Linked DNA regions of Niveibacterium microcysteis. The protein of the gene in region 2 interacts with the protein of the main gene of each other region in a pairwise test. Links are inferred from orthologs where the notes say so. Each region holds a gene or a part of one and is shown on either strand. Other genes may lie near its edges.

Evidence for each region. Proteins that work in one complex are often made in the same cells at the same time.
Region 1: the proteins of glnK (region 2) and JY500_RS11435 interact in binary tests that used the Escherichia coli proteins (3 or more experiments, as listed by UniProt). The link is inferred for Niveibacterium microcysteis from one-to-one orthologs.
Region 3: the proteins of glnK (region 2) and glnL interact in binary tests that used the Escherichia coli proteins (3 or more experiments, as listed by UniProt). The link is inferred for Niveibacterium microcysteis from one-to-one orthologs.

What each region holds. Positions count from the first base shown.
Region 1 is NZ_CP071060.1:2,530,516-2,533,679, forward strand. It holds JY500_RS11435 ([protein-PII] uridylyltransferase), read left to right. Parts: upstream 1-373; coding sequence 374-2,956; downstream 2,957-3,164. Other genes in the region: map (type I methionyl aminopeptidase), read left to right, coding at 1-369; def (peptide deformylase), read right to left, coding at 2,979-3,164.
Region 2 is NZ_CP071060.1:4,375,366-4,378,043, forward strand. It holds glnK (P-II family nitrogen regulator), read right to left. Parts: upstream 1,670-2,678; coding sequence 1,331-1,669; downstream 1-1,330. Other genes in the region: JY500_RS19835 (ammonium transporter), read right to left, coding at 1-1,309; JY500_RS19845 (TorF family putative porin), read right to left, coding at 1,730-2,506. UniProt on the Escherichia coli protein: Involved in the regulation of nitrogen metabolism. Regulates the activity of its targets by protein-protein interaction in response to the nitrogen status of the cell.
Region 3 is NZ_CP071060.1:3,912,960-3,915,937, reverse strand. It holds glnL (nitrogen regulation protein NR(II)), read left to right. Parts: upstream 1-934; coding sequence 935-2,023; downstream 2,024-2,978. Other genes in the region: ntrC (nitrogen regulation protein NR(I)), read left to right, coding at 2,086-2,978; JY500_RS17765 (DUF4124 domain-containing protein), read left to right, coding at 312-788; glnA (type I glutamate--ammonia ligase), read left to right, coding at 1-158.

The DNA of each region.
Region 1 (3,164 bases), 1.8 Mb from region 2 along the record:
CTGGGTGACATCGGCCACGCAATTCAACGCCACGCAGAGGCCGCAGGGTTCTCGGTGGTACGTGAGTTCTGTGGTCACGGCATCGGCCGGAACTTCCATGAAGAACCGCAAGTGGTGCATTACGGCCGCCCTGGCACTGGGCTCGAGCTGAAGCCGGGCATGATCTTCACGATCGAGCCGATGATCAATGCCGGCAAGGCCGCGATCTCTGAGCTTCCTGATGGCTGGACCATTGTCACGAAGGATCGAAGCCTGTCCGCGCAGTGGGAACACACCGTCGTGGTCACCGAAACCGGCGTCGAGGTCCTGACCCGTTCATCCGGCACCCCCGCGATTCCGGATATCGTCGCGAAACAGTTCGCAGCCTGAGCCGATGAACAGCCCTGTTGGCAGCGACGACCTTCGGTCGGTCGCAGAGACGCTGCGCAAACGAATCACCGACGGACGCGCGCAGCTTCGCGAAAAGTTCGACGCGAAACCAGATCCGGCTCGGCTTCTCTGCGAGAACGCCGAGCTCGTCGATGGCGTCCTCCGAGACCTCTGGTCCGCAGCCAGCCTGCCGCCGAATTCAGCGCTTGTAGCCGTTGGCGGCTATGGACGCGGCCATCTGTATCCACATTCGGACGTCGACATCCTGATCCTGCTCGGCGACGAGCCGGAGCGCGCAGCTCGCCAACGCATCGAACAGCTGGTCGGGGTGTTTTGGGATATCGGGCTTGAGGTCGGTCACAGCGTCCGCACCATCGAGGAATGCCTTGAGGAGTCCGAGCGCGACGTTACCGTCCAGACCAATCTGCTCGAAGCACGCTGGCTGGCCGGCGACGAAGAGCTCGTTGCCAGTCTCCTCGCCCAGCATCGCGCCGCACTGCATCTCCCGAGCTTCTTCATTGCCAAGCGAGCGGAGCAGGAGCAGCGGTACAACCGGTTCAACGACACCCCCTACTCGCTCGAGCCGAATTGCAAGGAAAGCCCGGGCGGCCTGCGCGACCTGCAAACGCTCGTCTGGATTTCGCTCGCATCAGGCCTTGGCTCAAGCTGGGAGGCGCTCGCCGAACAGGGGCTCGTAACACAGGAAGAATGCGCCGAACTGAACAAGTCAGAGCGCTTCCTGCAAAACTTGCGGATCCGGCTGCACCGCCTTACCCGCCGACGGGAAGACCGGATTCTGTTCGACCACCAGGAAGCCCTCGCTCGCTCGCTCAGCATCAGCGCCACTTCGACGCGCCGCGCGTCCGAAGTCATGATGCAGCGCTACTACCTGGTCGCCAAGAAGGTCACCCAGCTCAACGCGCTGCTGTTGCAGAACCTCGCCAGCCGCATCCTGCCCAGCGGCCTGGACACGCCCACACCGATCGATGCGCGTTTCTGCAAACGACAGAATCTGCTCGACGTACTCGATGACAAGCTCTTCATCAAAGAGCCGTCGGCGATCCTGGACGCGTTCCTGCTGCTGGAGCAGCACGACGAACTCAAAGGCATGACGGCGCGCACCCTTCGCGCCCTGTGGCAGAGCCGAGGCCGGGTTGATGCTGCGTTTCGCCGGAATCCGGAAAACCGCCGGCGCTTCGTCGCCCTGTTCCAGCAACCGCAGGGCATTACGCACGTTTTCCGTTGGTTGAATCAGTACGGCATCCTCGGCCGCTACATCCCTGCATTCGGACAGATCGTCGGGCAAATGCAGCATGACCTGTTCCACGTATACACCGTGGATCAGCACATCCTGCAAGTCATGCGAAACGTGCGCCGGATGACGATGGATGAGCACGCGCACGAGTATCCGCTGTGCACTCGCCTGATCAGTGCATTCGACCGCAACTGGCTCCTCTATATTGCGGCACTGTTCCACGACATCGCCAAGGGACGCGGCGGCGATCACTCCAAGCTGGGCATGAGCGATGCACGCCATTTCTGCGAAGACCACGGCATCTCGCCCGAAGACACCGACCTCGTCGAATGGTTGGTCGGCGAGCATTTGACGATGTCGCAGATCGCCCAGAAGAGCGATCTTTCGGACCCAGACGTCATTCGTGGGTTTGCGGCGCTGGTCAAGGATGAACGACGCCTCACGGCGCTGTACTTGCTGACCCACGCAGATATTCGCGGCACCAGTCCGAAGGTCTGGAACGGCTGGAAGGCGAAGCTGCTTGAAGACCTTTTCCTGACCACACAGCGCCTGCTACGGGGCGATACACCGGTACAGGCCAAGGGCCTGGCCGAACGCCAGGACGAAGCGCGGGCACGCCTGCGCTTCTACGGCCTCGTCGAGGGCGTTGAACGCCCGCTGTGGGAAGAACTCGACACCGTCTACTTCATGCGCCACGACATCGACGAGATCGTCTGGCATACGCGCATGCTGTACTACCGCCCCGCGGGGGGCGAGGCCGTCGTCAAGGCGCGACCGAGCCAGGTGGAGCAAGGCCTTCAGGTGATGGTTTACGCGCCAGATTCGCAAGACATGTTCATGCGCCTGTGCGGTTTCTTCAGCCGCCAAGGCCTGAGCATTCTGGATGCCAAGATCCATACGACGCGCCACAACTATGCGCTGGACAGCTTCGTGCTGATGGACCCAAGTGGTGACGAGAACTACCGCGACATCGTTCCGCTGATCGAACACGACCTCGCGCAGCGGTTACGCAATCAGGGGCCCATCGACAAACCCGGCTCCGGGCGCCTTTCCCGTCAGGTCAGGCACTTTCCGATTACGCCGGAAGTGGCAATCCGGCCCGACGAGCGCGGTCAGCACTACATCCTGTCAGTTGCAGCGGCCGACCGGCCTGGGCTGCTCTTCGATATCGCGAGTGTCTTGGCGGAATGCCGGGTGAATCTTCATACAGCGAAGATCGCTACGCTCGGCGAGCGAGCCGAGGATACCTTCCTGATCTCCGGCCCCGAGCTGGGCGCAACAAGCGCTGTCGTGCGGCTCGAAGGGGCGCTACTCGCACGCCTTCAGCAATAGCGATCGGGCGACGACCGTTCCTTTAGTCGTCGCCAACCGCATCCAGCCCGGGAAAGAGGATGTCGGTGAAGCCGAAGCGGCGGAAATCCTGCACCCGCATCGGGTAAAGCACGCCGTCGAGGTGGTCGCACTCATGCTGCACGACGCGCGCATGGAAGCCACTCGCTTCTCGTTCGATCACCTCACCCGACACACCAAAACCTGAGTA
Region 2 (2,678 bases):
CGCCGGTCAGGATGGCACCCAGGATGCCGCCGACGCCATGCACGCCGAACACATCGAGCGCGTCATCCGCACCAAGCAGCTTCTTCAGGCCATTGACGCCCCACAGGCAGATCAGGCCGGCAGCGAGGCCGATGATCAGTGCGCCCATGATGCCGACGAAGCCACAAGCCGGGGTGATTGCAACGAGGCCAGCAACAGCACCCGACGCAGCACCCAGCATCGAGGGCTTGCCCTTGATCAGCCATTCAGCGAACAGCCAAGCCAGCGCAGCCATCGCGGTAGCGACCATGGTGTTGGCGAAGGCCAGCGCGGCAGCACCGTTGGCTTCCAGGTTGGAACCGGCGTTGAAACCGAACCAGCCCACCCACAGCAGCGAAGCACCGATCATCGTCATCGTCAGGCTGTGCGGCGCCATTGCTTCACGGCCGTAACCGATACGCTTGCCAACCATGAAGGCACCGACCAGGCCGGCCATCGCAGCGTTGATGTGCACCACCGTGCCACCAGCGAAGTCGAGCGCGCCCTTCTGGAACAGGAAGCCAGCGGTCGCGGCGGCCTTGTCGGCAGCAGCAGCGTCGGTGTAGGCATCCGGGCCCGCCCAGTACCAGACCATGTGAGCGATCGGCAGGTACGAGAAGGTGAACCACAGCACGATGAACAGCAGCACCGCGGAGAACTTCATGCGCTCAGCAAAGGCGCCGACGATCAGGGCCGGCGTGATTGCAGCGAAGGTCGCCTGGAACATCACGTAGATCAGTTCGGGGATATAGACACCCTTCGAGAAGGTGGCTGCGCCCGAATCCGGGGTGATGCCCTTCAGGAACAGTTTGTCGAAGCCGCCGATGAACGCGTTGCCCTCAGTAAAGGCGAGCGAGTAGCCGAACACCGTCCACAGCACGACGCAGAGCGCGAAGATCACGAACACCTGCATCAGGATCGACAGCATGTTCTTCGAGCGCACGAGGCCGCCGTAGAACAGCGCGAGGCCCGGAATCGTCATCAGCGTCACGAGCAGCGTGGCAACGATCATCCAGGAGGTATCACCCTTGTTCGGGGCGGGGGTTGCGGCCGGCGCGGCAGCAGCCGGTGCAGCTTCCGCAGCGGCGGGCGCAGCAGCAGGCGCTTCGGCGGTGGCGGCCGGCGCAGCGTCGGCCGGCTTGGCGTCAGCAGCGGGGGCTTCCGCAGCCGGCTTGGCCGCTTCGGTGGTGGCAACCGCGCCGGTCGCCTCATTGCTCTGATCCGAGGACCAGGCCGGGGCTGCGATACCGACGGACAGCGCCGTCAGCAGGATCGCGAGCATCTTCTTCATGTCGAAATCTCCTTGTCTGCCTTAGAGCGCTTCAGCGCCGGTCTCGCCGGTGCGGATGCGGATAGCCTGTTCGAGATCGAAGACGAAGATCTTTCCGTCACCGATCTTGCCGGTGCTGGCGGCCTTCTCGACCGCTTCGATGACCTGGTCGAGCAGGTCGTCGGCGATTGCGATTTCGATCTTCACCTTGGGCAGAAAGTCGACGACGTACTCTGCGCCGCGATACAGCTCGGTGTGACCCTTCTGACGGCCGAAGCCCTTGACCTCGGTGACGGTGATGCCCTGCACGCCGATCGCGCTGAGGGCCTCGCGCACCTCGTCAAGCTTGAACGGCTTGATGATGGCGGTGACGAATTTCATGTTGGCTCCTTGGGTGGAACGCGGCATCCCGGGGGAGGGATGCCGTGTGCTAAACCGGAATTAGAGAGTCTTGCCTACGGTGAAGAGGACGCGGCCAGCGCCCATGTCCTTGTCAAACGCGTTGTGATAGAACTCGCCCGCGTCGCCCTTGGCGTTGGTGCCGCTGTAGAAGAGGCCGAAGGTCAGGCCCAGCGCATCGGCGGTACCGCCCAGCTTGTAGTCGGTGTAGGACGCGTCATCGAAGCCCTTGACGCTCTGGTAACCGACGTGGGCAACCAGGTTCACACCCTCGGCAACCGGGAAGGTGCCCGTTGCATCAAGGTAGTAGCTGCCGCTGGTCTTGTCACCGTTCGGGGCCTTGGCGCCAAACAGGTTGGTGAAGGAGTACGAGCCCTTCAGCGTGATCCACTTGTAGCTGCCGGCCACGTAGCCTTCCAGCGTGTTCGGGCTGGTGAAGCCATCCGGGTAGGTGCCCGGGTAGTAGTACTGCAGCAGGCCGACGTCGTAACCGAAGTCACCGGCCGTGCCCTTGTAGCCACCGTAGAAGTCCATCTCGATCGGGGCGCTGATACCGCCTGCATCGGACAGCCAGCTAATGTTCGACGCCCAGGTGCCGAGGTAGATGCCGCTCTCGTGCGCAAAGTCGATGCCGCCCTGAATGGCAGGCTTGTGGTTGGTCTGCGTGATCCCGCGATAGATGTATTCCGAGGCCAGCGTGAAGTTTCCGGTCAGCGTGTAGGGCGCCTTGGCTTCTTCGGCCATGGCCGAACCGGAAGCGGCAAAGCCAGCGATCAGGGCGGTAGCGATCAGGGTCTTGCGCATTTCAATCTCCGTCATGGGATGAGAATCGTGGTGACGGGCCTAATGCAGAATCCGTGCCACAGACTCGAAAACCCCGTCCGCGCACCGTTTGATCGCGCCTTGCGATATCCCCGCCCGCATCGCCGCACCGTTTTGCCCCGCATCCGGAAGCAATTCGCACCACGACGGTGCGATTCCGGGTTTCCCC
Region 3 (2,978 bases), 460 kb from region 2 along the record:
CCCTGGAAGCGCTGGACAAGGATCGCGAGTTCCTGACCCGCGGTGGCGTGTTCTCGAACGACTTCATCGATGCTTACATCGCGCTGAAGATGGAAGACGTGACGAAGATCCGCATGACCACGCACCCGGTCGAATTCGACATGTACTACAGCCTCTGATCGATTCGTCGATCCGAAGCACAGAGAGGACGGGCTTGCCCGTCCTTTTTTTTGTCCGGCGCCAGCGTGAAAGTGCATCGAATCGTGTCGGCGCTTGGCAGCCGGCGCGTCGGCGCCTACACTCGACGACCCGTCCACCCGCGTGACGTCTGCATGTCCACGATTCGCTGTCTGGCCGCTGTTGCGGCGCTTCTCTCTTCGCTGCCGGCCCATGCCGACATCTTCAAGTGTGTCGATCCGGTGTCGGGCAAGATCACCTACACGAACACCAAGATTGGCGAGAAGGGCTGCACGCTGTTGTCGCGCGATCAGAACGTGTCGTCCGTGCCCGGTCCGTCGGCCAAAAAGCCTGCCGCATCGGCATCGCCGGCGGAGTTCCCGAAGGTTGATGCGTCAACGCAGCGCAGTCGCGATGGCGACCGACGCAAGATCCTCGAAACGGAACTGGCTACGGAAGAGCGGGCGCTCGAGTCCGCGAAGAAGGAACTTGCCGAGCAGGAAGGCGCGCGCAGCGGCGCCGAGAAGAACTTCGCCAAGGTTCAGGAGCGTCTGAAGCCATTCCAGGATCAGGTCGAGTTGCATGAACGCAATATCGAAGCGATCCGGGCGGAAATCGCCAAGCTGCGTTGATGTAGTCGGTCGCGCGCTCATTGCTTGCGCCGCGTGGTGCTTGGGCGTGACGCGACAATGTTGTTTCGCAGGCGCGCTTCGCTGCAAGCCTTCGCTTCGGCAACGAAGAAATCCGGTTGGCGCGCTTCTTGCTCGCATTGCTCCGCATGACTCGCGCAACCCTGTCTTCTGACCCCACGCCGCCGGCGCATACCGACGCCCGGATCGCTGGGCTCGATCTGCTCGCATCGGCTGTTGTGCTGGTCGATGATGGGCGTGTCGTTCGTTACATCAACCCTGCGGCGGAAAACCTGTTTGAGGTCAGCGCACGCCAGTCGGTCGGCCGCCCGCTCACCGCGCTGCTGGGCGAGCCCCCGGGGCTCGACGCTGCACTCGACAACGCGCTGGCCAACAACTGGAGCTACACCGGGCAGAACCTCGTGCTGGCGCGCGCCGGGCGCGACACCCTGCATGTGGATTGCACCGCGACGCCGGTCGACGTTTTCGGCGCGCGTCTGCTGATGGAATTCCGCCCGATCGATGCGCAACTGAAAGTCGCGCGCGAAGAGCGTTTGATCGAGCAGCAACAGGCAAACCGCGAACTCATTCGCAACCTCGCGCACGAGATCAAGAATCCGCTTGGCGGCATTCGCGGCTCGGCGCAATTGCTGGCACGCGAACTCAACGACGCGCAGCTCAAGGAATACACGGAAGTCATCATCGCCGAGGCGGATCGCCTGCAGGATCTGATGCAGCGCTTGCTCAACGCACATCGTGCGATGCAGCCTGGCCCGGTGAACATTCACGACGTACTTGAGCGCGTGCTGCGCCTTGTGCGTGCGGAGTTTCCGGGCGTCGTCGTGCGGCGCGACTATGACACCAGCCTGCCGGAGCTGACCGGCGATCGCGAACAGTTGATTCAGGTGGTCCTGAACATTGCGCGCAATGCGGCGCAGGCGATGCAGGGTGAGGGCGAAGTGGTGCTGCGCACCCGTGCGCTGCGCCAGGTCACGCTCGCGAAGAAGCGCCACAAGCTCGCGCTGGAACTGCGGGTGATCGATAGCGGCCCCGGCATTCCCGAATCGATCCGCGACCGGATCTTCTACCCCCTGGTGTCAGGCCGCGACAGCGGCAGCGGCCTCGGCCTTTCGATCGCGCAGAGCTTCGTTGAGCAGCACCAGGGCATGATCGACGTCGAGAGCCAGCCTGGCCGGACCTGTTTCACCATCGTGCTGCCGATTCGCAGCGAAGAGTGAGTGCTAAGGCGTGCGGGTCCGAGGCGGGTCCGCAGTCCTTACCCCTTACAGAAGTGCACACCATGAATCCGATCTGGATTGTTGACGACGACCGCTCCATCCGCTGGGTCCTCGAAAAGGCACTCACCCGCGAGAACATTCCCCATCGCAGCTTTGGCTCGGCCAGCGAAGCGCTCACCGAGCTTGACGCCGGCGCCGCGCCGCCGCAGGTGATGATGAGCGACATCCGCATGCCGGGGGAGTCGGGCCTCGTGTTGCTGGAGAAGGTCAAGGCGCGTTATCCGAGCCTGCCGGTGATCATCATGACCGCCTACTCGGACCTCGATAGCGCAGTGTCCGCCTTCCAGGGCGGCGCCTTCGAATACCTGCCGAAGCCCTTCGACGTCGATCAGGCTGTCGAGCTGGTGCGCCGTGCGATCGAAGAGAGCCGTCACCGCGGTCCGGCCGCCGAGGAAAGTACGACCGTGCCGGAAATCCTTGGCCAGGCGCCCGCGATGCAAGAGGTCTTCCGTGCCATCGGCCGCCTCTCGCAGTCGCATGCCACGGTGATGATCAACGGTGAGTCGGGGTCCGGTAAGGAGCTCGTTGCCCGCGCATTGCATCGTCATAGCCCGCGCAAGGATCAACCCTTCATCGCCATCAACACGGCAGCGATCCCGAAGGATCTGCTCGAATCCGAACTGTTCGGCCACGAGCGGGGTGCCTTTACCGGCGCCACTGCGCAACGTCGTGGTCGCTTCGAGCAAGCCGAAGGCGGCACGCTGTTCCTCGACGAAATTGGCGACATGCCGCCGGAGTTGCAGACACGGCTGCTGCGTGTGCTCTCTGACAACCATTTCTATCGGGTCGGCGGTCACCAGCCGATTCGCGCCAACGTCCGCGTGATTGCGGCGACTCACCAGAACCTTGAGCAGCGGGTTCGCGACGGCTTGTTCCGCGAGGACTTGTTCCACCG